Regions from separate parts of the Blautia sp. MCC269 genome, predicted to be linked through region 2. Evidence: riboswitches for the same ligand, from Rfam matches in the RefSeq annotation. Region 2 holds a riboswitch; the other holds the start of a gene.
The links. A riboswitch is a leader RNA that binds a small molecule or an ion and turns the genes downstream of it on or off. The one in region 2 is predicted to bind thiamine pyrophosphate.
Positions count from the first base shown of each region.

Region 1 (15,108 bases), on a different contig from region 2:
GCCTATATTGACAGTGGTGATGACAGTATCACAGAGATTACCTGTCACGCAAAGGGCGCCCATTATCTGAATCCGAATGTGCGTACAGTTATCGACATCGGCGGTCAGGATATCAAGGCGATCAGCATTGACGAGAACGGTGCGGTAAAAAATTTCCTGATGAACGATAAATGTGCAGCAGGAACCGGACGATTCCTGGAAATGATGGCCCGTACTCTTGGACTTTCCCTGGAGGAGATGAGTACCCGTGGCCTGGAGTGGAAAGAGAACGTAGTGATCTCAAGCATGTGTACTGTATTTGCAGAGTCCGAGGTAGTTTCCCTGGTTGCCCAGAATAAGGACGTGGCAGATATCATCCATGGTCTGAATGTATCTGTTGCTTCCAAGGTAGGAGCTCTTGCAGCCCGCCTTGGCAAAAAGAATCCGGGGGAATACATGATGACCGGTGGTGTTGCCAGAAATAAAGGTATCATCCAGGCACTGGAGGAGAAGCTGGGTGCGAAGCTTTATATCTGTGATGAGGCACAGCTTTGTGGTGCGCTTGGTGCGGCACTGTTTGCTTATGAGAAGTGTAATGCGGCACGGTGATCAGATCAGACAAGTTGCCTGCGCAGTAAATGCAGAGTGTGAATATCCTTTTGGTCAGGGGCGGCGTGCCCACTCACTAGGCGAACAGCCACAGTTCTTTCGGAAGTACCGGCTGAAGTGTGAGAGATTTGAAAATCCGCACAGCAGAGCAACCTGTTGAACAGGCAGAGCTTCGTTGGTGAGCAGATTTTTGGCTTTTTCCAGACGGAGCAGATTCAGGTCAGCATGAGGGGTGCTGTCAAAAAAATTCCGGTAACAGGAATAAAACTGACTTTTTTCGAGATTAGCCATGGCGCAGAGCTTTTCTGTTGTCCATGGCTTTTCGTAATTTGTAAGCATTTCCAGACGGATTTTTTGGAACAGGCTGCAGAGCTCCGAGTCTGAAGACTTGCTTGTATCTGTACTGCGGAGTTCCCGCGAGGCTGTGATCATCAGTTGGCAGAGCAGGGCATACTCGTAGTCCCGGGAAAAAACTTCTCTGTTCAGATATTCATGCTGCAGCTTCTGGATACAGTGATCGATCTCCTGGCAGTCACTGGGGTAAAAAATTTCGTTGCAGGGAAGTCCGAACCGTTTTGCCAGGTTTTCTCCGCAGGAAAAATGGACATAACTGTTCCGGAATTTTCGCACAGCCTGATAATGCTGGGGATTTCCCGGAATATAAAAGATGCAGGCATTATCCCGGGTGACAGTAAGCTGACCGCCCAGATAAACCTTCATTGGTGTTTTAAATAAAAGAAAAAGAAAATCTCCGCTTCCCTCCGGCCGGAAAATCCTGTCGTAATCGGAGTTGGAACGGTTGTATTCGCAGAAATTTAAGGTGAAATCCATGAAAATGCTGCGCTCCTTTCATTACGTAGATCAGACAATCCGACTGTGGCATTATAAAGAACTTTCTGTCTGGAAGTATAAAGTAAAGTGACAGAGGGACGTCCGTCTGGTAAGATTGTCTTTACGATAAATCTTACCGGAAAAAAAGTCAACTGTTTCGGAAGATAATCACTGGTATGGATAGAACAGGATGGTAAAATGAAACATAGAAACGGTTGATTTCCGCTGAGAGTGTATGAGCGAACAGAGGCGTAAGAGCCGGTATACGGCGGAATCGGAAACAGAGCTAAATGCGGTAGCAGCAGAAAATAATAATTTACAGGAGGATTTTTACAATGAAAAAAGCGCAGATCATCGTGGACAAATATTTCCTCACCGGAAAAACAGACAAAAGGATCTATGGTTCCTTTATAGAACATCTCGGACGTGCGGTTTATGAGGGGATTTATCAGGAAGGCAGCCCTCTTTCTGATGAGCAGGGATTTCGGAAGGATACTCTGGAGCTGGTAAGGGAGCTTCAGGTACCGATCGTTCGTTATCCGGGCGGAAATTTTGTATCCGGATTCCGTTGGGAGGATAGTGTCGGGCCGAAAACTCAGCGTCCGTCCAGACCGGAGCTGGCCTGGGGTGTCATCGAGACAAACCAGTTTGGACTCAATGAGTTTGTGGACTGGTCCAGAAAAGCCGGCAGCGATGTGATGATGGCAGTAAACCTGGGAACAAGAGGACCGGAGGATGCGAAAAATCTTCTGGAATACTGTAACTTTAAGGGAGGTACCTATTACAGTGATCTCCGTAAGGCTCACGGCTATGAACAGCCGCATGATATCAAATTATGGTGTCTCGGAAACGAGATGGATGGTCCGTGGCAGATGGGACATAAAACTGCGGCAGAGTACGGAAGAGTTGCAGCAGAGACTGCCCGCCTGATGAAATTTATGGATCCGGAGGTTGAGACTGTTGCATGCGGAAGCTCCAGTCTGGAAATGCCTACCTTTGGCTCCTGGGAGTATACGGTTCTTGACGAGGCTTACGATCAGGTGGATTATCTTTCCCTGCATCAGTACTATGGAAATGCATCGGGAGACACTGCCGATTTTCTGGCAAGCTCCAAGGGTATGGATGATTTTATCTCAGGAGTGGTTTCCATCTGCGATGCTGTAAAAGCAAAGAAGCATGGAAAAAAACAGATCAATCTTTCCTTCGACGAATGGAACGTATGGTACCACAGCAATGAACAGGATAAAAAGCTGGAAAAATGGGTACAGGCGCCCCATCAGCTGGAGGATGTTTATAACTTTGAGGATGCACTTCTTGTGGGAAGCATGTTGATCACACTTCTCCGTCATGCAGATCGTGTAAAGATCGCCTGCATGGCACAGCTGGTAAATGTTATTGCGCCGATCATGACATCTGATACAGGCGCATGGCGTCAGACGATCTTTTATCCGTATATGCTGACAAGTGTGTTTGGAAGAGGAACCGTCCTTAATACACAGGTTCTCACACCTATATATGAAAGCAAGACTTATGGAGAAGCTCCATATCTGGATTCTGTGTGCGTCTGGGATGAGGAAAAGGATACGCTGACGATCTTTGCAGTGAATAAGAGTCTGGATGAGGATATGGAAGTTTCCTGTGACTTGAGACAGTTTGAGGGATATAAGATCGTAGAGCATATCGTGCTGAACAATGATGATCTTCAGGCAGTCAATACAGAGACGCAGCCCGAGAATGTAGTTCCTGTAAAAGCCAGTGCAGAATGCTCAAAGCTGGACGGCGGAAAACTGGAAGCAGTTTTTGCAAAACACAGCTGGAATATGATCCGTCTTGCAAGATAAACGTGGGTGAAGTATAGTAAAAGCAGTAACAGAAAATGTAAATCATGCTACATTATGGGAGGTCTTTTTTATGTACACACCTGCAAAGGAACGCTACGAAACTATGGAGTACAACCGCTGCGGTGAAAGCGGTCTGATGCTTCCGAAAATGTCTCTTGGATTATGGCATAATTTCGGAGATACTTCTGATTATGAAAACATGAAGCAGCTGTGCTTTACAGCTTTTGACAATGGTATCACACAGTTTGACCTTGCCAATAATTACGGACCTGCCTATGGAAGTGCGGAACGGAATTTCGGCAAGATCCTGAAAGAAGAACTGATGCCATACCGTGATGAGCTGATCATCACAACAAAGGCAGGCTATGATATGTGGGAGGGCCCTTATGGAAACTGGGGCAGCCGCAAGTATCTTCTGGCAAGCCTTGACCAGAGCCTGAAGCGCATGGGTCTGGAATATGTGGATATTTTTTACCATCACAGAATGGACCCGGAGACTCCGCTTGAGGAGACTATGGGGGCGCTGGCAACAGCGGTTCAGCAGGGCAAGGCCCTTTATGTGGGACTTTCCAATTATGATGGAAAAACCTTAAGTCAGGCGGCAGCGATCCTGAAGGATCTGAAATGTCCCTTTGTGATCAACCAGAACCGGTATTCCATTTTTGACAGAACTGTGGAAGAAAACGGTCTCAAGAGAACCACCGGCATTTTGAAAAAAGGTCTGATCACCTTCAGCCCTCTTGCTCAGGGACAGCTGACAGACCGTTACCTGAACGGGATCCCGGAGGACAGCCGTATCCGCAAAGATGGAAGATTCCTTAAGGAAAGTGTGCTGACGCCGGAGCGTCTGGATCAGGTCCGGAGACTGAACGATCTGGCAGTCCAGCGTGGAGAGAAGCTGGCTGATATGGCACTTGGCTGGCTGCTTCAGCATAAGGAAGTTACCAGTGTTCTGATCGGAGCTTCCAAGCCGCAGCAGATCCTTGATAATGTGAAAGCGATCCACTGTGCACCGTTTACAGCTGAGGAGCTACGTCTGATCGACGAGATCTCAAAATAAGATTTATATACTTCCTGTTTTACTATGAAAAGTAGTGAAGCAGGGAGTTTTTTATGTCGAAATAATTGTTTAACTGAATTAGGAAAGTTTCCGGGTTACTGTTTACTGGTAATATTCCGCGAGGTGTTTTTTGTGAGCGAAGGTCACAGAAAACCCGAGACATACCGCGCGAATTTATGCGATTAGCATAAATTCTGTGCATCGCGAAGCGTGTTGCTGAGAACGGAGTGAACAGTAACGTCTCCGGCGGGAGTGCAAAGAGCAATAAGCAGTGGAGGTTTGACAACGGGATAGGTGTGTGCTATATTGAAAAACAGAAAAGAAAAGAGCCAGCGGGAGCTTGTGTGACAGGCTGAGAGGAAGATAGATCTTCGACCGTACCTGATTTGGGTAATGCCAACGGAGGGATTGTGATCTGAGAGCGTGTCTCCGTGGAGTTTGCCATGGGATGCGCTCTTTTCGGATGCAGGAATGGAACTGGAATGGTCTGACAATGGGGGGATGTGAAAGTGACAGAGACTGCATGTGGAGCTTCTGCGAAAGAGCGGGCAGGAAGGGGAGCGCCTTAATGTCTGGCAGGAGAGTGATATTCCGGAGGATTTTTCCGGAAGGATCATGTAAGCGATGGGAATCCGTGTTTTCGGAGTGAGAGGAAGTAAGGGAACTTCGACCGCCAAAATCTAAGGGCAGACTGCAGCAGACGGGAAGCTTTTGCCCGGATCTGACAGGGTTCTGCCTGATATTTCAGGGAGGAAAAACACTATGGAAAAACAAAGGATGCACACGCTTCGTATGGTAATGCTGGCAATGATGGTTGCGATCGGTGTCGTTATTTCACCGATCCTGAGGATTGAGGGAATGTGCCCCACGGCGCATCTTGTCAATATCGTATGCTCGGTTCTGATGGGACCGTGGTATTCCCTTCTCTGTGCGACCATGATCGGCGTGATCCGTATGATGTTCATGGGAATCCCGCCACTTGCACTGACCGGTGCAGTATTTGGCGCATTCCTTTCAGGTGTGTTCTACAGACTTTCCAAAGGCAAGATCATCTGCGCGGTGATCGGTGAGATCTTTGGAACGGGTATCATCGGATCCATGGTTTCTTATCCGGTGATGGCATTCCTGATGGGAAGAGGCGGACTGACAGCATTTTATTATACGCCGATGTTCCTTGCAGCAACCACAATGGGAGGATGTGTTGCCTATATTTTCCTGAAGGCTCTGAGTAAAGCAGGTCTTCTGGTGAAATTCCAGGCAGCTTTGGGTTCAAAAACATATGAGACAAAGAATTTTACAACTGCGAAAGCGAATTAAAGAAGAAAAGCCGCTGATCCATTGCATCACCAATCCGATCTCGATCCATGACTGTGCCAACGTGGTCCTTGCAGTAGGTGCAAGGCCGATCATGGCGGAGCATCCGGCAGAGGTGACAGGTATTACGGCATCGGCTGGTGCGTTGATGCTGAATCTCGGGAATATTACCGATGCCAGGATCGAGTCAATGAAGCGTTCTATGAGAACAGCGATGGAAAATAAGATTCCGGTTCTTCTGGACCTGGTAGGGGTTGCCTGCAGTGATCTCAGGCTGGATCTGGCACGGGAGCTTTTAAGGATCGGTCATCCGGCAGTGCTGAAGGGAAATATGTCAGAGCTTCTGGCTGTTTCCGGGCTGCCGTCTCATGCGATCGGAATCGATGCGGGTGTCGAGGATGCTCTGACTGAGGAAAATATCGATGGAGTCAGTGAAGTGCTTAAGGCTTTTTCCAGAAATAATCAGGCAATCGTGCTGGCTACCGGGAAACAGGATTTTGTTACGGATGGTGAACGGGTTGTTCTGGTACAAAATGGCAGTGCGGCGCTGTCCGGGATCACAGGAACCGGCTGTATGGTCGGTGCACTGACTGCGGCGTTTTTGCCGGGGTGCGAAGATAATATTGCGAAAGAGATGACGGATAGTATAGAGGCAGGTGTCTGGTCTGGCGTTGAGATGGAATTAAATGGGAGATCCGGGAATTATCTGGCTGCGGCAGTGCTTGGTACTGCACTTATGGGTATCGCCGGCGAGGAAGCGGAGAAGATTTCCCGCGGTCCGGGAAGCTTTCAGGTAAATCTGCTGGATGAGATCTATGGGCTTTCGGATCGACAGCTGCTGGATCTGTTGAAGATTGAAATGTACTGAAAAAGAGGGGATTAGGATGGATAGAAAAGATTTGGATGTAACGTTGTATCTGGTGACGGATAGTTCTTATCATACGGAGGAGTCTTTGCTCCGTACGGTTGAGGAGGCTTGTAAGGGTGGTGTGACTCTGGTCCAGCTTCGCGAGAAGAATAAGGGTGGACGGGAGTATCTGGATAAGGCTTTTAAGGTGAAGGAGATCACAGATCGTTACAATGTGCCGCTGATCATTGATGATCGTGTGGATGTGGCGCTGGCCTGTGATGCGGCTGGTGTGCATGTTGGAGCTTCTGATATTCCGGTTGCTGTGGCAAGGAAGCTGATGGGACCGGATAAGATCGTGGGGGCTACTGCCAAGACGGTGGAGGCTGCTGTGAAGGCTTATGAGGATGGTGCGGATTATCTTGGTGTGGGGGCGATTTATCCTACCACTACTAAGGTTGTGACGATCCTTACCAAGGTTTCTACGTTGAAGGATATTTGTGAGGCGGTTCCGATTCCGGCGGTTGCGATCGGGGGATTGAATGCCGGGAATATGGATGTGCTTGAGGGCGCCGGTATGAGTGGTATGGCGGTTGTTTCTGCGATCATGAAGGCGGAGGATCCGAAGAAGAATGCGCGGGAGCTGAAGGAGAAGATTGTTGCTTTGATGGGAAAGTGATTTAGGAAATGAATGGAGAGCAGTGGTGGATTTGAGGTTCATTGCTGTTCTTTTTTTGTTGAAATACGGACGCCCGTGAGGCGTGTGCTGCCTGTCGCCGGGGCTTCGTCGGGGGCTGGCTTCTAGGCTGCCGGAATTCTGCTAAAATCGTTTTCCAAAAGTCCGAACTCGCGTCTTGCAGCCGCTCAGACAGCGGACTTTTGAAAAACAACGCAGATTTCCGCCAGCCAAGAATCAGCTCCCCTCCTGCAGAGTCCGGCGACAGGCAGCACACGCCTCACGGGCTGGTTTTTCAAGGCGGCAGGGGAGGGTGGTTACTCCACCGGCAGATCTCTGTGTTCTACGCTGGTGGAGAATACGATCTGTGTTTTGGTGCGGCCGAACTGCTGGAGTTCGTTGATGAAGTGGTCCAGTTCCATGGTGGAGCGGAAGGCTACTTCGATGAGCATGGAGTAATCGCCGGTGACGCAGTTGCATTCGATGACGTTTGGGATGGACTGGATGAAGGGATAAAAGTCTTTTTTTTGGTTGGGTTCTACTTCCAGGTTGATGAATGCTTTTATATGATAACCGAGAAATATTGGGTTGATCTGGGCGTGGTAGCCTGTGATCAGCCCGTTTTTTTCGAGGTGTTCGATCCTGGCGGAGACAGCGGGGGATGAGAGGAAGACTTCCTTTGCGATTTCCTTTACCGGGGTGCGGGCGTTTTTCTGAAGCATTTCGATGATCTTTCGGTCGATGTTGTCGAGTTTGTGTTCCATGTAGAATGTCTCCTTTCGATGAAAAAATGTCATTTGTAACTGGTACAGAGCTGCGTAGGGAAGTGGATTGAAAATAGGTATTTCTGTATTGATTATACTGCGTGTGTTATCACAACACAAGAAACGACTTAATAAAAATAAGAAAAATAAAAGAAATTCTTAAAAAGATTAATGTAAACTATTGAAAAACACGGATAATCGTGGTTTTCCATTAAAAGTATTTACAAGCTACAAAGAAAGTGTTAGTTTCTTAGGCATCAGAAAAACAGCTGCTGATAAAAATGAAAATAACAGAATGATTTGTAAACAGTGAACATCCGTCGGACTGAAAAAATGAGATCAGAGGGCGGAGCAAATCAGATGTGCACAGGATCAGAAGAAAGAAGAGGGATGACAAAATGACAACAGAAACAAGACTGGAAGCAGATTCGATCGGAACTATGGAAGTGCCTGCAGAAGCTTATTACGGAGTTCAGGCTTTAAGGGCAAAACAGAATTTTCCTATTACAGGTACAAAGCTTCATCCGGTATTTATCAGGAACCTGGCACAGATTAAAAAAGCAGCAGCTATCACTAATAATAATGCAGGGCTTCTTCCGGAGGATAAGGCAGATGCCATTGTCAGAGCCTGTGATGAAGTGATCGCAGGAAAATTGGCTGAGGAATTTATCGTAGATGCCATTCAGGGTGGTGCCGGAACCAGCGCAAATATGAATATGAATGAGGTGATCGCAAACAGAGCCGGTGAGATCCTCGGATGTCCGAAGGGTAGCTATAAAATGGTCCATCCAAATGATCACGTAAACATGGCGCAGTCCACCAATGATGTGATCCCGACGGCCGGTAAGCTTACCGTTCTGGATCTCCTTGCACCTCTGGAAAAAGCACTGGTAAGACTTGAGAAGGAGCTTGCAAAAAAGGCAGAGGAGTTCGATGATGTGATCACTATGGGACGTACACAGCTTCAGGATGCAGTTCCGATCCGTCTTGGTCAGGTGTTCCACGGTTATGCGTCCATGGTTTCCAGAGACAGGAAACGTATCGAAAAGGCTCACAGGGAAATGTACACCGTAAACCTTGGAGGAACTGCAGTGGGAACTGCTATCAATGTTTCCGATTCTTATTTTTATAAGATCGTGCCAAATCTGGAAAAGCTTACAGGCTATCCGCTGAAACAGGCCGAGGACCTTTTTGACGCAACAGAAAATCTGGACGGCTTTGTTGCCGTATCCGGTGTAGTAAAAACCTGTGCGGTGAATCTTTCCAAGATGTGCAACGATCTTCGACTGATGTCTTCCGGCCCGAAAACCGGATTTGGGGAGATCAATCTTCCGGCAAAGCAGAATGGGTCTTCCATCATGCCAGGTAAGGTAAATCCGGTCATTCCGGAGGTAGTAAGCCAAGTTGCTTTCCACATCGTAGGACATGATACCACCATTACCATGGCGGCAGAAGCCGGACAGCTGGAACTGAATGCTTTTGAGCCGGTAGTTTTCTGTAACCTGTTTGAGTCCATTACCACTTTGGAAAAAGCAGTGGATACCCTGATCGTAAACTGTATCACAGGAATCACCGCAAACCGCAAACACTGCAAAGACTTGATGGAAAGCAGTGCAGGAATCGCAACGGCTCTCTGCCCGCATATTGGCTACAAGGCGTCTGCAACCATCGCAAAAACTGCAGTAAAAACTGGCAAGTCTGTCTGGGAACTTGTTCTGGAACAAGGGATCATGACTGAGAAAGAGCTGGAAGAGGTTCTTGATCCGTATCTGATGACAGAAGTCGGAGAAGAGCGGAAAGAGGATGAAGCAAGAAGGAAAGCCTGCTGAGAAAGTTATCTGTACCAACGTATGACGGGAACGTCTGATGCAGCAATTCATTTCAGAGCAGCTGAACCTGATGCGGGATTTTATGGAAATGCTATAGGCAGATCAGGAATGAGATATCAATGAGTACTATAAGGAGACTTGTCACAGTGCAGGTCTCCTTTTATAATGGAAGAAACGCGATAAGAAAAGAAGGGAAAGATACATGCTTAAACGAACAGCCATCCGGGCACTTTGTAATACAACGGCATATCAGAGAGGTCTTGATATTTATCGTACCGGAAAGAGGATCCAGTCGCTGGATATTAAGTCGGAAGGAGCTGTGGATAAAATATCTGCAGCAGTGAAGGGAAGTGGGCGTAATGTATACAATACAGGCTTTCAGTATGATACAGAAGCGGACCGCATAAAAGAAGCATACTGTGACTGCCCGGCTTTTCGCAGCTATTCCGGGATCTGTAAGCATTGCGTGGCAGTGCTTCTGGAATATGGAGACCGTAAGGCCTATGAGCGTGTGGAAATCCGCAGACAGCAGGATGAGGAACAGAAGCAGGCAGAGTTATTCAGCGGAACAGCATTTCCGGTTGCTTTATCCGGACCAGGGCAGCCTGCAACGAAAACCACCGTTGAGCTGAAAAGCCTCCTTAATCGCCAGCTATACAGCCGTATGCTTCCGTTTTCCGGGGATCCGTATTTTGGCAGGGTGGAGCTGGAAACCTGCCTGAAATTTAATTCTGTGAGAAATTGTTTTACCGTGGAATTCCGCGTTGGCTGTGAGAAAAAATATATCCTCAAGGATGTGTTGGCCTTTGTGTGGAATCTGGATCATAATGAGAAGGTTTCTTATGGAAAAAATCTGGAATTTATCCATTCCGATGAAGCCTTTTCAGAAGGATCCAGAAGCGTGCTGGCCTTTATCCGGGAATGGGTCGAGAATCATCACGGTACTTACATGTCCAGATATGAACAGCTGAAGAATATAGCTGTGGAAAAGGTGAGGGATCTTACCGTTGACAGAAAAGAACTTGAAAATCTGCTTCTTATACTTGGCGAAAAAAGTTTCAAGTTCAAAATGAACAATGATCCGGAAACAACATGGCATTCTGCCAGAGAAATTCCGGACAGGACGCTGATGATCCGGAAGAAGGATCAGGGGTTATCTCTTGAGATCGCGCCGGTATACAGTGTGACAGGCATATGGTATCATATGTATTTTGATAATGCGAAGGTATATCTGGTTTCCAGGCAGGAGCTTGGAGCAGTGGAGGAATTTGTTGCCTGTCTGGAGCGGCTTCCTGCAGGCCGAGGCTTTATTGATGAACCGGATGTGCCTGCGTTTGTGCGTGAGCTGCTTCCTTCCCTGAAAAAATTTTTCCACTGTGATCTCAGGGATTTCCCGGAAGAAACAGGTCTTGAATGCTACAAGGCTGCATATGAGATCTATCTGGATGCGCCGGAGCGTGACTGGATCACCTGTAGGGCATTTTCTGTTTACGGGAAGGATAAATTTTCGGTTTTTGACCGAGATGTGTCTGCCCGTACCAGGGATATTCCGGGAGAGCTTGGTGTGTTTGCGTTGCTGTCAAAATATTTTAACGGATATGATGACCAGCGGATGGAGCTGGCATTGGATTGTCGTGCCGAGGAACTGGAATCTTTGTGCAGGGAAGGTTCAGGGAAGCCCGACAGTGTGAAAGCTTCCGAAGAAAAGCTCTACCAGCTTCTTACTGAAGGAATCCCCGCCATGCAGAAAGTTGCAGCTGTCTATATTTCCCAGTCCATCAAACAGATGAGGGTGACAAAGCTGCCAAACATTCGTCTTGGCGTTTCTCTGTCAGCCGGACTTCTGAACCTGGATCTGGATGTGGAGGGGATGGATCAGGCGCAGCTTTTTGATATTCTTTCCAGGTACGATCGCAGGAAAAAATATTTTCGCCTGAAGGATGGCAGCTTTCTGGATGTTTCCGATGGTCAGCTCAGGGAGCTTTCTGCTCTGAAAAATGGACTGCAGATCAGTGATCGTGAACTGAAAAAAGGAAAGACTCAGGTTCCGGCCTATCGTGCTATGTATCTGGACAGTCAGCTGAAGGGCGGCGATCTGATCAAGGTAGAGAAGGACAATGCCTTTCGTGCGTTGATCCGGAACATGCAGACAATGGAAGAACATAAATTTCAGATTCCCAGGGAGCAGGAAAAAATCCTCCGGGGCTATCAGAAAGAGGGCTTTTACTGGATCAAAACTCTGAAGCATAATCAGTTTGGAGGGATCCTGGCAGATGATATGGGACTTGGAAAAACCCTCCAGGTGATCACTTTTCTCTGGTCAGAATTTCAGGAATCTGCGCCGGGAGAAAACAGACGTGCTCTTGTGGTAACGCCAGCATCACTGGTATTTAACTGGATGAACGAGATCGAACATTTTGCACCGGGACTTCCGGCTACTGTTGTGACTGGTGATGTGAAGGAGAGGAAAGCACTGATCAAAAATGCGGGAGAACGGGAGGTTCTGATCACTTCCTATGACCTTCTGAAACGGGATCTGAAGGCTTATCAGAACCTGGATTTTGCTGTGCAGATCATTGATGAGGCGCAGTATATCAAGAATCACGGAACTCAGGTGGCAAAGGCTGTGAAGGAGATCCGGTCGGAATTCAGGCTTGCGCTGACCGGTACACCGGTGGAGAACAGGCTCAGTGAGCTGTGGAGTATTTTTGATTTTCTGATGCCGGGATTTTTGTATTCTTATGAGAAATTCCGCAAGGAAATAGAGCTTCCAGCTGTGCAGTACAGCAATTCCGATGCGATGGAGCGTCTGCAGAAAATGATCCGTCCTTTTGTGCTGCGGAGATTGAAGAGGGATGTGCTGAAGGATCTTCCGGATAAGCTGGAAAAAGATATGTTTTCCCCGTTGGAAAGCGAGCAGAAGGAGCTGTATGAGGCCCATACGGAACGGCTTCGCCTGATGCTTGGGATGCAGTCGGATGCGGAGTTTCGCACTTCTAAACTGCAGATCCTTGCAGAGATCACGAGGCTGCGGCAGATCTGCTGTTATCCGGGACTTGTATATGAAGGATACAAAGGGAATTCTTCCAAGCTGGAGATGTGCATGGAGTTGGTTCAGAATGCGGTGAATGGCGGACATAAGCTCCTGTTGTTTTCCCAGTTTACTACCATGCTGGATGTGCTGGCTGTCCGTCTGAAAAAAGCAAAAGTTTCTTTTTATATGTTGACCGGATCGACTTCCAAGGAAAAACGGGCGCAGATGGTACATGCATTTAATGAGGATGATACTTCTGTTTTCTGCATTTCATTGAAAGCAGGAGGAACAGGCTTAAATCTTACTGCGGCAGATATCGTGATCCATTATGATCCCTGGTGGAATCTTGCCGTGCAGAATCAGGCAACAGACCGTGCCCACCGCATCGGTCAGCAGAACGTTGTCAGTGTCTACCGCCTCTTTATGAAAGACACCATAGAAGAACGAATCCGGGCTCTTCAGGAAAGAAAACGGGAACTGGCTGATGAGATCTTAAGCGGCGAGGGAATCGGCCAGGCTTTGATCAGCAGAGAGGAAGTACTGGAGCTGCTAGGCAGGTAAAATTCTTAACTGGATCAAGTAAGTTCCCTGCTTCAATTACGAAAAGCAATACGCGGTGAGGGGACTTGCTTGTATCGGGAAGAATGCAGGCTGTGAATATCCGCCTGACTCAACAAAAACACCCCCGATGGAAATCGCGTGTGTAAATCACATACGATATCCGTCAGGGGTGTTTTATTTTATGCAAAAAACTTATCGTACAGACCAAAGAAGAAGATAAACAGAATGATCAGCGGCAGGATATAAGTGATGTATCCGCGCATCCATTTCCGGATCTTCATGCCTTTTCCGGTGTTGGCTTCTTTTGTGAAGTTTTCCCAGCCCCAGCCCCGTTTGGAAACACAGAAAAGCAGGTATACAAGAGAACCAAGCGGGAGCAGAATGTTGCTTACCAGAAAATCTTCAAGGTCGAGAATTGCGCCGCCGAATACCTTGAGCCAGTCCCAGGACCATACATTGTATCCAAGTACGCATGGCAGAGACAGAAGGATGATGGCGATGGCATTTACAAGACTGGATTTTTTTCGGCTCCAGCCGGTAAGCTCCATACCGCAGGAAATAATATTTTCAAATACAGCCAGGATGGTAGAGAAAGCTGCAAATGACATAAAGATGAAGAACAGGCTTCCCCACAGTCTTCCAAGCGGAATGTGGTTGAAAATATTCGGCAGTGTGATGAAGATCAGGCTCGGTCCGGAAGTCTGGTCAACATTGAATGTGAAACATGCCGGGAAAATAATAAGTCCGGAGGTGATCGCAACAAAAGTATCCAGAAGCGCAATATTCATGGATTCACCAAGCAATGCATGATCTTTTCCGATGTAGCTTCCGAAGATAGCCATAGCACCGATACCAAGGCTGAGAGTAAAGAATGCCTGGTTCATAGCACCGGTAATGGTAGAAATAATACCGATCTCTTTCATACGCTCGAAATCCGGGATCAGGTAGAATTTCAGTCCCTCTTTGGCACCATCCATGGTAAAACTGTTGATGGCAAGAACAACCATGATCACCAGAAGAGAGATCATCATAACCTTGGTAACTTTTTCAAGGCCGTTCTGAAGACCGCGGGAGCAGACAAAAACACCTGCAATAACAACAACGATCATCCAGAATCCCATAGTAACGGGCTGGCCAAGCATGTTGGTAAACTGTCCTGCAACACCGTCGGAATCAAGTCCCTGGAATTTACCGGTGGCTGTCATATAGAAGTAATTCAGCATCCAGCCTGTAACAGTGGTGTAAAACATCATCAGGAGATAACATCCGATCAGAGTGATATATCCATGGATGTGCCATTTCTGTCCTGGTTTTTCCAGTGCGTAATATGCTTTGACAGGACTCTTCTGGCTGGCACGTCCAACAGAAAACTCCATAGTCATAACAGGAAGTCCAAGAAGGGCCAGGAAGATCAGGTAAAACAGTACGAATGTGCCGCCACCGCCCTGTCCGGCCATGTAAGGAAATTTCCAGACGTTTCCGATTCCGATGGCACAGCCAGCAGAAATCAGAATGAATCCCAGACGGGATCCAAGTTTTTCTCTTTCTTTCATAACTCACCTCATTGTTGCAGTTTGGTAAACTGCTATTTGTATAAAGTCGCAAGTTTTATCTTAACACATTCCTCGATATTGCACAATAAAAAGAACTTGCATTTTGCATAAAACATATGTTAAAATAAAACATTATTTTAACAAGGTAAAGTGGTGGATCGTTACACTTTAAAGAAATAAAAACATCAACAGAATCTGAATGTCCGCTTT
Region 1 is NZ_WQQE01000025.1:25,275-40,382, forward strand. Features, by position in the region: gene GPK88_RS08860 (acyl-CoA dehydratase activase) at 1-588, shown strand, start outside; gene GPK88_RS08865 (helix-turn-helix domain-containing protein) at 643-1,419, opposite strand; gene arfA (arabinosylfuranosidase ArfA) at 1,755-3,260, shown strand; gene GPK88_RS08875 (aldo/keto reductase) at 3,331-4,320, shown strand; TPP riboswitch at 4,643-4,745, shown strand; gene thiW (energy coupling factor transporter S component ThiW) at 5,083-5,637, shown strand; gene thiM (hydroxyethylthiazole kinase) at 5,600-6,502, shown strand; gene thiE (thiamine phosphate synthase) at 6,519-7,160, shown strand; gene GPK88_RS08895 (Lrp/AsnC family transcriptional regulator) at 7,475-7,921, opposite strand; gene GPK88_RS08900 (aspartate ammonia-lyase) at 8,320-9,750, shown strand; gene GPK88_RS08905 (DEAD/DEAH box helicase) at 9,953-13,345, shown strand; gene GPK88_RS08910 (sodium-dependent transporter) at 13,525-14,898, opposite strand; gene GPK88_RS08915 (response regulator transcription factor) at 15,107-15,108, opposite strand, start outside.
Region 1: linked by a shared signal. The riboswitch ahead of thiW (energy coupling factor transporter S component ThiW) and the one ahead of thiS (sulfur carrier protein ThiS) in region 2 are both predicted to bind thiamine pyrophosphate.

Region 2 (15,108 bases):
GGTGTGGCAATTGGTATGTATGCAAATTCCCTGTGGCCGCAGATCAATGCGAAATGGTTTGGAATTGCAGCCCTGAGTGTGTTCTTTGCCATCAATCTGTGTGGTGTGGATGTAATGGCGAAGGTACAGAAAATTCTGGTTATCCTGCTGTTTGTTGCACTTGGTCTGTTTATTGTTCTGGGATGCCTCCAGCTGAAAAATCCGGTGTTTGAGTTTACAGCACCAGACTTTTTCTCCAATGGTCCATCCGGATTCTTTTCCGCAATCATGCTGTATGTATATTCAACAAACGGATATTCCTGCATTATGAATTATGGTAAACAGGCAAAAGAAGCACATAAAGATATTCCAAAGGCACTTCTGTACTGTATTCCGACACTGATGGTTGTATATGGCGGTGTTGCAATTGTAGCAAGTGGTGTGCTTCCTCTGGATCAGGTAGCCGGACAGCCGCTTACCCTGGTTGCAAAAAATATTTTAAATCCGGCACTTTTCACAGTATTTATGATTGGTGGTCCGGTACTTGCACTGTCTTCATCCATTAATTCAACAATTTCCAATAACTGTATTCCGGTTGCACAGTCCTGTAAAGATGGATGGCTTCCGAAATCATGGGCAGCTCAGAACAGAAGAGGGGCTTACTGGAAACTGATGACATTTACTTATCTTATGGGAATATTACCTGTGTTACTGGACTTTTCTATCAGTGATGTTGTAAATAATATTATGCTTCTGGCATCAGCACTGGCATTTCTGCAGATTTATGCTTATTTCCAGCTTCCGAAAAAACATGCAGAAGCATGGGAAAAATCACCAATGCATATTTCTAACGGAAAATATTATTTCCTCTGCTGTTTGAGCCTGTTTGCATATATCTGCATTTTTATCAATTCTTGCAGAAGCCTGAAACTTCCGGTAGTAATCATCAGTCTGATAGCCATTGTAGTATGCATGGCTTACGGATGGTTTAGAAGTGTAAGTCCTGATGTAAAGATGGAAACAAGTGTGTGGGAGGATTAATGTTTATGAATAAAGACCAGAACCTGATTAATGAATTTGCTATCAAAACTTTAAAAGAAAATCTCAATGTTATGTATGCGCAGATATGGCGTGAAGGACAGTTAACGGCAGAATATAAAAGAATGCCGGTGAAAACCCGCCTGAATACCTGGTCTGCATGCAAAGGCGTGGTATCCTGTGCAGTGGGAATTGCACTGGATGAGGGATTGATTCAGCTGGATGAGAAGATCGTTGATATTTTTCCGGAGTATGTTCCAGAAAAAACAGAAGGATATCTTGGTGATGTGACCCTGGAAAATATGCTGACAATGACCACCGGTCTGGAAAGCTCACTGTTTTTCTGTGACTGGCCGGAACGTTATACAACACCGGACTGGATCAGATATTTCTTTGAGAACGCGAAGGTTGTAAATAAACCAGGAACCCAGTGGCTGTACAGTAATTTCAACACATATATGATCAGTTGTGCCATTGAAAAACGTGCGGGTGTCAACCTTCTGGAATATCTGAGAAATCGATTTTTTGAACCATTGGGAATTGGAAATCCGGACTGGACTTTGTGTCCGAAAGGTCATGTACATGCTGCGAATGGTCTTTATGTAAATATTGACGAGTTCACCAGATATGGACAGCTGATCCTTCATAAAGGAAAATACAATGGAAAACAGTTGGTGCCGGAAGAGTATATGAAAGTTGCGACTTCCAATCTTGTAGACAATTCAGCGGCAGGAAGTCCGGGAAATCTTTATTCCGGTTTTGGATATGGATATCAGTTTGTCATGAATCCGGAAGCCGGTTCCTATCGATCCGATGGAAATTATGGTCAGTTCTGTCTGGCGTTTCCTGACAAGGATGCAGTAGTAACTGTAATGTCTCTGGAGGGGGATTTCCAGAAAATAGGAAATCATCTATGGACTACAGTGGTTCCGGAATTGTAATATACTCTGGTTGACAAAACAGAGTGGAAAGCATGAGATAATAGTAGCTAAGAAATGTGATGAAATTCAAACATTGGCAAAAACGAAAACCCCGGAAGTGTGCGAGCCTTCCGGGGTTTTCTATTCCGTTATGTAAGGTGGCTTAAGCCTTTCAGGCTTGACATTAATCATAATTCGCCTTATACTAAGCATTGTAAATAACAGGGGAGCTTGTGATGGCAGGCTGAGAGGAAGTCTTCAACTTCGACCCTTATACCTGATTTGGATAATGCCAACGTAGGAACGTATAGGATGAATTTACGGGAGATACTTTGGTGTATCTCCTTTTTTATTTATGATCAGGATTTACAAGGAAGGGCTTAAGAGCAGATGCTTTTAACCCTGGTATCTACAACGGAATACAGGAAATTTTGAGAGTGAACTGAGTTCATGAAGGGGTGCACCACCGCGGGTGTATTTCTTTGTGGACTCTTTTTTTATTCTCGGAAAGGAGAGCTTATGATCACAGTAAACGGCGAGAAAAGAACACTGGAAAATCCGGTGACAGTAACCGAATATCTGAAAGCCTGCAATTATGTTCCGGTGCAGGTAGTAGTTGAACTGAATGAAGAGATCATCAAGAGAGAGACTTACGATACAACAGTGCTGAAAGACGGCGATGTTGTGGAGATTCTGCAGTTTATGGGCGGCGGAAGCTGCTGAGATAAAAGGCGATATTATTATGTAATTGACAGATAAAAAGAAAGGTGGACATAAAAAATGACAACAGCAAACACAAATGAAGACAAACTGATCCTGGGAGGCCATGAGTTTACTTCCCGTTTTATTCTTGGTTCCGGAAAATTTTCTCTGGATCTTGTAAAAGCATGTATCGAAAAAGCAGGAACACAGATCGTAACACTTGCCCTGCGCCGTGCAAATGAAGGCGGACTTGCCAACATTCTGGACTACGTGCCGAAGGATGTTACACTTCTTCCAAATACATCCGGTGCCAGAAACGCACAGGAAGCAGTCCGTATCGCAAGACTTTCCCGTGAGCTTGGCTGCGGAGATTTTGTAAAGATCGAAGTTATCCATGATTCCAAATATCTTCTCCCGGATAATTATGAGACTATCAAAGCAACTGAGATCCTTGCAAAAGAAGGCTTCGTTGTCATGCCGTACATGTATCCGGATCTGAACGCTGCCAGAGATCTGGTAAACGCAGGAGCTGCCTGTGTAATGCCGCTTGGTTCTCCGATCGGTTCCAACAAAGGAATCTGCACAAAAGAATTCATCCAGATCCTCATAGATGAGATCGACCTTCCGATCATTGTAGACGCAGGAATCGGCCGTCCGTCACAGGCATGTGAGGCTATGGAAATGGGTGCTGCGGCAGTTATGGCAAACACAGCCATCGCAACAGCAGGAGACGTCCGTGTTATGGCAGAGGCCTTTAAGAAAGCTATCGAGGCAGGAAGAAGTGCATACCTTTCCGGCATGGGAAGAACTCTGGAAAGAGGAGCCAGCGCGTCTTCACCGCTGACCGGATTTCTTCATGAATAAAATAGTTTAGAGATAATAAAAGTGCGAGAGGAGCGACACAACAACAATGGCAGAAACAGTACAGGCCAGTCAGCAGGACGGCCATTTTAATGAGAGTATCGTAAACGAAGAAATTCTGGAAGACATGAAAAAGAATCGTATTGATCATATGAAGTATCTTCCAGATATGGAGCAGCTGGAAGAGTCTGATGTGATGGATCAGGTTATTTCTGCAATGAATGCATATGATTATGATAAATATACAGAAGCAGATGTACGCAGAGCCCTGGCCCATGACAACCGTACACCGGAAGATTTTCAGGCACTGCTTTCACCGGCAGCACTGCCTCTTCTGGAAGAGATCGCACAGGCAGCGCGGATCGAAACAAGAAAACATTTTGGAAACAGTGTCTGTATGTTTACACCGATCTACATTGCAAACTACTGCGAAAATTACTGTATTTACTGTGGATTTAACTGCCACAACAAGATCCGCCGTGCACAGCTGAATGAGGAAGAGATTGAGAAGGAAATGGCAGCTATTGCAGAAACCGGCCTTCAGGAAATCCTGATCCTTACCGGTGAAAGCAAATCCAAATCCAATGTAGAATATATCGGAAAAGCCTGCGAGATTGCCCGGAAATATTTCAAGGTGGTAGGTCTTGAAGTGTATCCGATGAATTCTGATGAGTATGCATATCTTCACAAATGCGGTGCAGATTATGTAACTGTTTTCCAGGAGACCTATAATTCTGATAAATACGAAACCCTGCATCTGGCAGGCCACAAGAGGATTTTTCCATACAGATTAAATACACAGGAGCGTGCACTGAAAGGCGGCATGCGAGGAGTTGGCTTTGCGGCGCTTCTGGGGCTGGATGATTTCCGTAAAGATGCTTTTGCGACGGGATATCACGCATACCTTCTGCAGAGAAAATATCCACACGCAGAGATTGCTTTTTCCTGCCCGAGACTCCGCCCGATCATCAACAATGACCGGATTAATCCGAAGGATGTCCATGAACCACAGCTTCTGCAGGTAGTCTGTGCATACCGTCTGTTTATGCCGTTTGCAAGTATCACCGTATCCACCAGAGAGTGCGAGCGTGTCCGTGACAACCTGGTAAATATCGCAGCAACCAAGATTTCTGCAGGTGTCAGCACAGGAATCGGAAGCCATGTGGAAGACATCGAAGATAAAGGCGATGACCAGTTTGAGATTTCTGATGCAAGATCCGTGGACGAAGTCTTCAACGCCCTGAAAGACCACGGCCTGCAGCCGGTAATGAATGATTATATATATCTGTAAAAAGAGATAATGTCGCACAAGCGCATAGATGACTGCACAGCCAACAGGGGATAATTTCTGTGGAATATGTGGAAAACCACCCGCCCGAAAGAATGATTTTTTGGGGGCGGGTGTGGATAACTGTTTCAGAAAAATGAATGCGGAAAGATTTTTGTCAAACAGAGGAGCGTACTGGGAGAAATTGTTGGATTCACAAGGCTGATGACGTTTTCACATATACTCCCGGAACAATAAAATACGATGCAAAAATCAACAAAAACAACATAATATCGGCCGGAATCAGATATAAAAACCTGTGAAATCCGCAAAAACACCCCTGTTTCTGAAAACTGCTGAAAACGGTTTCTAATCTAACAGTTTTCATATGGACTTACTCATGTTTATAATAGCCCCAACAACAAAACACGAGGCAAAATACAGGAGGTAAGTATTATGAAAAGAAAATGGAAATCAGCAGTAGCAGTTCTTGCAGCAGTAGCAGCAATCGGAAGCCTTACAGGTGTGACAACATATGCGGCGGACAGTGTCAGCATTACCAATGTATCCTACGATCCGACCAGAGAACTTTATGAACAGTACAACAAGATATTCCAGGAGTACTGGAAAGAAAAAACAGGACAGGATGTGGATATCACGCAGTCCCATGGAGGCTCCGGCAAGCAGGCACTTGAAGTTGCCAACGGACTGGAAGCAGATGTGGTAACACTGGCACTGGAGTATGACGTGGATGCGATCCAGGATGCAGGACTTATCGATGACGGATGGGTAGATGAGTTTCCGGAAGACAGTTCTCCCTACACTTCAACCATCGTATTCCTTGTAAGAAAAGGAAATCCCAAGAACATCAAAGACTGGGACGATCTGGTAAAAAAAGACGTAGGTGTGATCACACCAAACCCGAAAACATCCGGCGGAGCAAGATGGAACTATCTGGCAGCCTGGGCCTATGCAAAAGATAAATATAACGGAGACGAGGACAAAATTAAAGAATTCATCGGAGACCTTTACAAAAACGTACTTGTCCTGGACACCGGAGCCAGAGGCGCAACGACCTCTTTCGTGGAAAACGGACAGGGTGATGTACTGATCGCCTGGGAAAATGAAGCCTATCTTTCCGTAAAAGATTATCCGGACGACTACGAGATCGTAACACCAAGCATCAGCATCCTTGCACAGCCATCTGTAGCAGTAGTCGATAAAGTCGTAGACAAAAGAGGCACCAGAGATGTGGCAGAGGAATATCTGAATTATCTCTATTCCGATGAAGCACAGCGGATCGCCGGTGATAATTATTACCGTCCGTCAAACCAGGATATTCTGAAGGAATACTCCGATGTGTTTGACCTGGACATCAATCTTGTCACCATTGATGATTTCGGTGGATGGAAAAAGGCACAGGAAACGCATTTCTCAGATGGAGGAATTTTTGATCAGATTTACGAAGGATAGACAGCAGAAGATATAGTTGGACATAATAACACAAAGAAGCTGCAGAACAGTGAAAAAACAGAGTCTGCAGCTTCTTTTATGTAAATATTGTGAATCACAAAGGATCAGGCATGGCTTCCTTCCACCAGAGAACAGCCATCCAGCATACGGATTCCATTTATAACATCTTCGTAAGTATCATACATTTCTTTCCACTCATCGGAGGCATCCTCAGAATACTGGCTGACAGTGGCAAGAAGATCGTATTTTTTACCATCCATTGCTTCGATACGACCGAGATAACCCTGCCATACACTGTCCAGAGGCTGGTCTTTGCCATCGTAATATCTGGCTTCCAGAGTCAGGACCGGAACATCTTCATTATAATAAGTAAGTTTATAGCCACCGTTTTCTGTTTCGGTTGTCTCATAATGGCAGAGATATTTCCAACGCTCCGGAGTGAGAACCTGGAAATGATCGGTCATGGCCATATCAATACGCTCCGCATAAATGAAATTTACAGATTTGATCAGTTCAGCTGCTGCTTTTTCGGCAGCTTTATCATAAGTATCAGATGGAGTCAGGATAAAAAGTCCAAATGTATAATCGTCAGTCTGGCATACAAGGGCATCTACATTTTTATCTTCCTCATTGACGGAAGTTACATACTGATATTTTGTAGCCGGATAAGATTCAAAAGTAAGGTCTTTCTTTGTAGTGATCTCACCTTTTACCGGATAATATTCCGCCAGAAAATCATTCGCGGAGGAATCCTCCAGAGAAGAATTAGCTACTTTTAAAACAGCAGCAGTGCTTTTTTCATCGTTTACATAACGTCGTTCGAAATAATTTTCTTTTTCGGGCATGGATTCTATGACCGTGTCACTGTCATGGAATCCAACCCGCATATGAAGCTCGCCGCGCTTTTCCGATTCAGAAGATTCTTCTGTATCTATATTGGAAGAGGAATCGGGGTATGAAGAATCGGAAGTTTGCGAGGAGGAGTTTCCAGTAGTATTGGAGGAGGAATTATTTTCTGAATCGGAATATTCCTGAAGATTGCCGTAGTCATCAATATAATATTTATCTCTGGAGCCAATATATGTGGTTCCGGTGGCATCTTCCAGCCACACACTGCCGTCCTCATAATAATAATGAGGCTCAAAATAACCGTCCTGTTCGGTCCAGCCGGCATCGTTGCCTTCCATCAGTTCACCGGAATCCGGGTCAGGGGCATAATTACCTTCCCCGATATATTCATCCTCGGAACCATTGCGGTACCAGTAATCTCCGTTTTCATCCTGCCAGATGTACTGACCGTCATCGGTTGGAGGGTCAGAAGCGAGGACCGGGACTGCAGATATGGAAAGAGCGATCGCGCCTGTTAAAAGAACTAAGATTTTTTTATGCATAGGCACCTCCTGATAAATTGCGCAGCAGTTATTCAGTTACTGTCCACGGATCATAAATTTTTACAAAATAAAAAGGATCTGTTTGTTAAGTATATTGTAACAGACAGATCCTGATATCCGGAAATGTGAAGAAAAAGAGACATTTACCGGCAGGTAAAAAGATATCCCTTCCCATAAACCGAGACAATGTCATACTCATCGGTATCTTCGGCACCGATCTTGGTCCGGAGGTTAAAGATATGCCGCCGTACCGTGCTGGTATCTGTTCCTGCACAGCTGCCCCATACCGCTTCGTAGAGCTCCTTTGCAGAAAAAATCTTCTCCTGGTTTTCTGCAAGGAGACGCAGCAGAGAGAATTCGGTCCGGGTAAGGCCTGTGTCGGCATTATTGAGATATGCATGGCCGTCCGAAAGATCCAGCCGCAGGCTGCCGATGGTGATCTGACGGGAGGACTGAAATTTTTCTCTTATTTTTTCTTCCATTCGTTTCTGGCGTTCCAGAAGCATCTGGATCACAGCCAGAAATTCATCGAAATTGTAGGGCTTGGTGAGATAATAATCCCCACCCGTCTGAAGACCTTCCACTTTGTCACGGATATCGCTTTTTCCTGTGAGAAAAAGCACCGGATTCATGGTTTTTTCGCGGAAGCGGCGGCAGATATCCAGACCGTTTCCGTCCGGAAGCATAATGTCCAGGATAAGAAGATCCGGCAGATATTCTTCAAGCTGATGACAGGCTTCGGCGGCTGTCTGTGCAATGCGGACATCGTAGCCACGGCGCCGTAGCATCCGGCAGTTGGTATTCAGCACCTGTTCTTCATCCTCGACCATAAGGATAAGTGATTTCTTTTCATTCATTTATGATTCCTCCTCCGGAAGTGAGAAGAACACCTGAGTTCCCTCGCCTTCTTTACTTTTCAGCCATATTTTGCCGCCGTGGGCAGTGATGATCTGATGACATACATAGAGACCTATGCCGTGCCGCCAGTAATCTTTATCTGCAGAAACATAACCCTTGAGTGCGTTTTTTCGCATTTCTTCTGACATGCCGGTTCCGGTGTCGGAGACGCAAATGGTCTGCCAGCCCGGTTCGCCGGTAAGAGAAATGGTGATGGTTCCGTTTTGGGTGTGACGCTCTGCATTGGAGAGCAGATTGGTGACAACCTGGATCAGCCGTTCCGGGTCTGCAGAGATTTCCGGGAGGTTGGGCTGTATCGTAAGGACCAGCTGGTTATTCCCGGGACTTGGATGACTGCTGAAATCTTTTTCCACAGAATGTAAAAGTGCTCCCAGATCTGATGGTACAAGGGAAAGGGCAAGCCGTCCCTGCTCAATGGAAACGGTATCCATAAGATCCAGCACAATCCGGTCAATCCGCATTACTGATTGTTCGATGGTGCGGAGATTTTCCTGCATAAGAGAGAAATCCAGAGGATCTTCCTCAAGGAGCTCGGAGGTGTCACGGGCGTGGAGAGCGATGGAGTTCAGAGGATTTTTGATCTCGTGGGCAACGGTGGTCAGGAAGGTGGACTTGGCATTATCAAGGGAGCGCAGTCGCAGATTCTGTTCCTCCAGAAGGAGCTGCTGCTGGTTATATTCCTTCAGATGAAAATAGAGAACACTGCCGCAGACAATACTTACAGAGACAAACGCCAGAAGGATATCTGCTAGCCGGTCTGCTTCCGTGGCAAAAGGAGTTACAGTGTCCGGGAAATGGTATGCAACCAGACACAGTCCCATATAAAGGAGAATCTCCAGTAGGGAAACGATCAGAGCGCGTCTTTTTTCCAGCATCAGCACGGTAAAAATAATAGCAAACACAAAGAATGCCGGCATGCCGCCACGATAACCGCCGCTGGTAAAAAACATCACCGGAAAAACGATCAGAAAGATCACGACAATGGTGATCAGGTAGCAGCGCTGATATTTTCCACTGTAATAGGAATAAAGAAAAAGCCCTCCGGAGATTGCAACCAGCGCAAAATTGATCAGTACATTTCCCCAGGAACCGGTCCCGAGACTGAGAAAGGCCATGATCAGGCTGATCACAGTACCTCCCAAGGCGAGGATGTTGAACAGCCGGACGCGGAAATCAAGGGTGGGACTGAATAAAGAGTGAAAAATATTCCGGAGTTTCGGGTTTATATTGATAGGGATCACCTCCTGTTCTTAATGTAGGTTTGTATGCCTGCGGGCATCTTTCTTTTGGTGCTGTAATTATCGTAACTGTTATAATTGTATCATGCTGTCGTATAGGTGTGTACACAAAAAAATACATTTAATCCCGTTTTCCTATTGACATACTATGAATAGTAGGTTAATATAAGTGTCAACAAAAGAAAGGGAAGAGGCTATGAACGAATACGGCTTTAATACAGGGCTGCTCCACGGCACCAACGAGAAATATCCACAGGGTGCAACACAGGTTCCAATCTATCAGAGCAGCGCATTCCGACATGACAGCGCGGAAGACCTGGAGAAAATTTTTGACAATAAAAAAATGGGCTTCTCCTATACAAGGATCAACAATCCTACGGTAGAGTCCTTTGAGAGGAGAGTGACCATACTGGAGGATGGGATCGGCAGTGTGGCCTGTGCTTCCGGAATGGCTGCGCTGACCAATGCGTTTCTGAACATTCTTCAGGCGGGAGATGAGATCGTGGCAGCCTGCGGACTGTATGGCGGAACCGTGGAACTGTTCGATGATCTGAAGCCTTTCGGGATTTCCGTAAAATATGTGAAAGAGAATAAGCCGGAAGCTTTTGAGGCAGAGATCACAGAGAAGACGCGACTTGTTTTTGCGGAGACCATTGGCAACCCCAAGCTGGATGTTACCGATATCCAGGCAGTTGCGGAAGTGGCACATAAGCATGACGTACCGCTGATCGTAGACAACACGGTGGCAACCCCGTATCTGATCCAGCCACTGAAGCTTGGAGCTGACATTGTGGTTCATTCCTCTTCCAAATATATCAATGGAAGCAGCGATGCCATCAGCGGTATTCTTGTCTGTGGTAAGGGTCTGAAATGGGACCCTGACCGATATCCGGGACTTGCTCCATACCGGAAATTCGGACCATTTGCATACATCGCCAAGCTTAGAAACGGACTTTTCCGGAACACTGGCGCGTGTCTTGCTCCGCAGAATGCTTTCCTTAATAATCTGGGACTGGAAACCCTGGGACTTCGAATGCAGAGACAGTGTGACAACGCACTGGAACTTGCCAGATTTTTACAGAGCCTGGGTGGTGACATTGAAGTAAATTATCCGGGACTGGAAGAGAGCCCTTATCACGAAATTGCGAAAAAGCAGTTCAGGAATGGTTACGGAGCTATCGTAACCGTAAGAACCGGAAGCAAGGAGAAAGCTTTTTCCATTATCAATTCCCTGAAGGTCCCGCTGATCATCTCCAACATCGGAGATACGAAGACACTGGTGATCCATCCGGAATCCACCATCGCGGCACACATCTCCGATGAGGAGAAACAGCAGTCCGGAGTGTTCGAAGACCTGATCCGGATCAGCGTGGGAATTGAAGACATTGAAGATTTAAAAGAAGATTTCAAACAAGCGATAGAGAGTAACAGATAAAATCGATAGCTGCACCAGCAGAGAAATGGAGAGTTCGCTATGGCAAAAGTAGATTACGCTACATTAAAAAAAGGTGGTTTCATGAGACAGAAGCAGAAAAATAATTTTTCTCTTCGTCTTGCCTGTGTAGGCGGTACGCTTACAGCAGAAAACCTTAAGAAAATCGCAGAAGTAGCTGAGAAATACGGTGACGGATATGTACATCTTACTTCCAGACAGGGAGTTGAGATCCCGTTCATTAAATTAGATGATATTGATGATGTAAAAGATGATCTTGCGAAAGGCGGATGCAAACCTGGTGTCTGCGGACCGAGAGTCCGTACAGTTACAGCCTGCCAGGGTAATGCAGTCTGTCCAAGCGGAAACATCAACAGCTATGACATTGCGGTGAAATTAAATGAGAGATATTTTGGAAGAGAGCTTCCTCATAAATTCAAATTCGGTGTTACCGGATGTCAGAACAACTGTCTGAAAGCAGAGGAGAACGATGTAGGAATCAAAGGAGCAGCACAGGTCAGCTGGAAAGAAGATACATGTATCCACTGTGGAGTCTGTGAAAAAGCCTGTAGAGAAAACGCCATCTCCTTTAAAGATGACAAGCTGGTGATCGACACAGAGAAATGTAACTACTGCGGCAGATGTGCAAAATCCTGTCCTGTAGATGCATGGTATGAAAACGAAGCATTTATCGTTTCCTTTGGCGGAACGTTTGGAAATCACATCAGCAAGGGACAGGAATTCCTTCCGCTGATCACCTCTGAAGAACAGCTTTTCAGAGTGACCGATGCAGCGATCCAGTTCTTTGATGACTATGCAAATCCGGGAGAGCGTTTTAAATTTACCATCGACCGGGTAGGCGCTGAAAAACTTCAGGAAGTTTTGAAAGGAGCATACAATGGCTGATATTAAAATTGATGATACAGTAGATATTACCGATGTAGTTTGCCCGGTAACTTTTGTAAAAGCAAAAGTAGCACTTGAGGAGCTGGACGACGGACAGATCCTGGCGATCAAAATGAACGATGGCGAGCCAGTACAGAATGTACCGAGAAGCGTAAAAGAAGAAGGACATCAGATCCTGAAACTTGAAGATAATGAAGATGGAACTTATACACTGATCGTAAGAAAAGTTGAATAATAGGAGAACAGAGAAATGACAATCACAGTTGCAGGAAATAAAAAAGAATACGAAGACGGACTGAAACTTACAGAGCTTATTGAGAAAGAGGATATCGAAAGTCCTGAGTATGTAACCGTAACCATCAACGATGAATTCATCAGCAAAGAAGACGTTCCGAACACAGTTGTAAAAGACGGTGATGTTGTTGAGTTCCTGTACTACATGGGAGGAGGCGCAAGATAATGGCTTTTACAAATGAGCAGCTTGAGCGTTACTCTCGCCACATCATCCTGAAAGAGGTGGGAGTAAAAGGCCAGAAAAAGCTTCTGAATGCAAAGGTTCTTATCATCGGAGCCGGCGGACTTGGAGCACCGGCAGCCCTTTACCTTGCAGCAGCAGGTGTGGGAACAATCGGAATCGTAGATGCAGATGAGGTAGATCTTTCCAATCTTCAGAGACAGGTCATCCACACAACTGCAGATGTTGGCAAACTGAAAGTAGAGTCTGCGGCTGAGACTATGAAAGCCATCAACCCGGACGTTACCGTAAATACATATCATACATTTGTAGATTCCAGCAACATTATGGATCTGATCAAAGATTACGATTTCATTCTGGATGGAACGGACAACTTCCCTGCAAAATTCCTTATCAACGATGCCTGTGTAATGGCTGAGAAACCGTTTTCACATGCAGGTATCATCCGTTTCCAGGGACAGCTGATGACTTACGTTCCGGGACAGGGACCATGCTACAGATGTGCATTCCAGAGCCCGCCACCAAAGGATGCCGTACCGACCTGTAAGCAGGCTGGTGTTATCGGAGCCATGGGCGGCGTGATCGGAAGCCTTCAGGCAATGGAAGCCATCAAGTACATCATCGGACAGGGTGACCTTCTTACAGGAAGACTTCTTACCTACGATGCGCTGAAGATGACATTCCGTACCGTAAAACTTCCGAAGAACCATCACTGCCCGGTATGCGGCGATGATCCGACGATTACAGAGCTGATCGATTACGAGCAGGCTGTGTGCGAGCTGAAACACTGATCATATAGAAGTCAAAAGTGTCTGCTGGTGCAGGCAGTATAAATAAGTATAGAAACCCATTGGAGGCTGCGAAGATAATGCTGAAATTAAAAAAAGAAGATTACGAAAAAATATTAGACCATTGCAGAAAGGGACTTCCCAATGAGTCCTGCGGCCTTCTGGGCGGGACCATTGAGGGCGATGTAAAAACCATCGAGAAGGTGTATTTACTGACAAATATCGACGAGAGTAACGAGCACTTTTCCATGGACCCGAAAGAACAGCTGAGCGCGATCAAAGATATCCGTCAGAACGGATATCAGATGATCGGAAACTTTCATTCTCATCCGGAGTCTCCGTCAAGGCCTTCCGAAGAAGACAAACGACTTGCTTTTGACCCGAACATCGAATATCTGATCCTCTCCCTTATGGATGCAGAAAACCCGGTGCTGAAGGCCTTCGGCGTAGACAAAGAAAAAAATGTAACTGTACATGAGATTCAGATAACAGAGTGATGAGTATGAAAAACAGATTAAACACAAAAGAAATTACAACGGATGTGCTGATCATAGGCGGAGGTACCGCAGGCTGCTATGCGGCGCTGGTTCTCTCAGAACAGAAAGCCGGCAGGGTACTGATCGCAGAAAAAGCAAATATCAAGCGAAGCGGCTGTCTGGCAGCTGGTGTCAACGCCATCAATGCCTACATTGTAAAAGGCCGCAAGCCTCAGGACTATGTAGATTACGCCACAAAAGATGCCGCCGGGATCGTAAGACAGGACCTTCTTCTTACAGCAGCGGAGAACTTCAACGAAGTTACCGCAAAAATGGAAAAACTTGGACTTGTGATCCTGAAGGATGAAAATGGCGATTATGTAGCCAGAGGAAACCGTAACATCAAGATCAACGGCGAGAATTTCAAACCACTTCTTGCGGATGCAGTTCATGAAGCTGAGAATGTAGATGTTCTGAATTATGTAAATATCACAGACCTTCTTGTAAAAGACGGTCAGGTTTACGGAGCCGTTGGTTTTTCTATTATGGAAGAAACCGCTTACGTTATCCGGGCAAAAGCAGTTCTTGTTGCAACCGGCGGAGCGGCTGGACTTTATAAACCGAACAATCCTGGATTTTCCAGACATAAGATGTGGTATCCGCCATTTAACACAGGTGCCGGATACGCAATGGGAATCCTGGCAGGCGCGGAGATGACATCTTTTGAGATGCGTTTTATTGCTCTTCGCTGCAAGGACACCATCGCTCCTACAGGAACCATCGCACAGGGTGTCGGCGCAAAACAGATCAATGCGGCAGGAGAGATCTACGAGACAAAATACGGTCTGACCACAAGCGAGCGAGTTTACGGAACAGTCCGGGAAAATCAGCTTGGCCATGGCCCGTGTTACCTGAAGACTACAGGGATCACGAAAGAGCAGGATGAAGATCTTCTGAAAGCTTATCTGAACATGGCACCAAGCCAGACTCTGAAATGGATCGAAAGTGGAAAAAACCCAAGTGAGCAGGATGTGGAGATCCAGGGAACAGAGCCCTATATCGTAGGCGGCCATACAGCCAGCGGCTACTGGGTAAACACAGGCCGTGAGACTACTGTGAAAGGTCTTTATGCAGCAGGTGATGTTGCAGGCGGATGTCCCCAGAAATATGTAACAGGGGCACTTGCAGAAGGAAAACTTGCAGCACTGGATATGGTGAAACAGTTTTCCGCAGGATCTCTGAAA
Region 2 is NZ_WQQE01000024.1:4,705-19,812, reverse strand. Features, by position in the region: gene GPK88_RS08595 (APC family permease) at 1-1,020, shown strand, start outside; gene GPK88_RS08590 (serine hydrolase domain-containing protein) at 1,026-1,958, shown strand; TPP riboswitch at 2,151-2,258, shown strand; gene thiS (sulfur carrier protein ThiS) at 2,457-2,660, shown strand; gene GPK88_RS08580 (thiazole synthase) at 2,718-3,503, shown strand; gene thiH (2-iminoacetate synthase ThiH) at 3,550-4,791, shown strand; gene GPK88_RS08570 (sulfate ABC transporter substrate-binding protein) at 5,224-6,240, shown strand; gene GPK88_RS08565 (hypothetical protein) at 6,345-7,631, opposite strand; gene GPK88_RS08560 (response regulator transcription factor) at 7,775-8,488, opposite strand; gene GPK88_RS08555 (sensor histidine kinase) at 8,489-9,679, opposite strand; gene GPK88_RS08550 (O-acetylhomoserine aminocarboxypropyltransferase/cysteine synthase family protein) at 9,984-11,222, shown strand; gene GPK88_RS08545 (ferredoxin-like domain-containing protein) at 11,262-12,125, shown strand; gene GPK88_RS08540 (sulfurtransferase TusA family protein) at 12,118-12,360, shown strand; gene thiS (sulfur carrier protein ThiS) at 12,376-12,585, shown strand; gene thiF (thiazole biosynthesis adenylyltransferase ThiF) at 12,585-13,391, shown strand; gene GPK88_RS08525 (M67 family metallopeptidase) at 13,469-13,885, shown strand; gene GPK88_RS08520 (adenylyl-sulfate reductase subunit alpha) at 13,891-15,108, shown strand, end outside.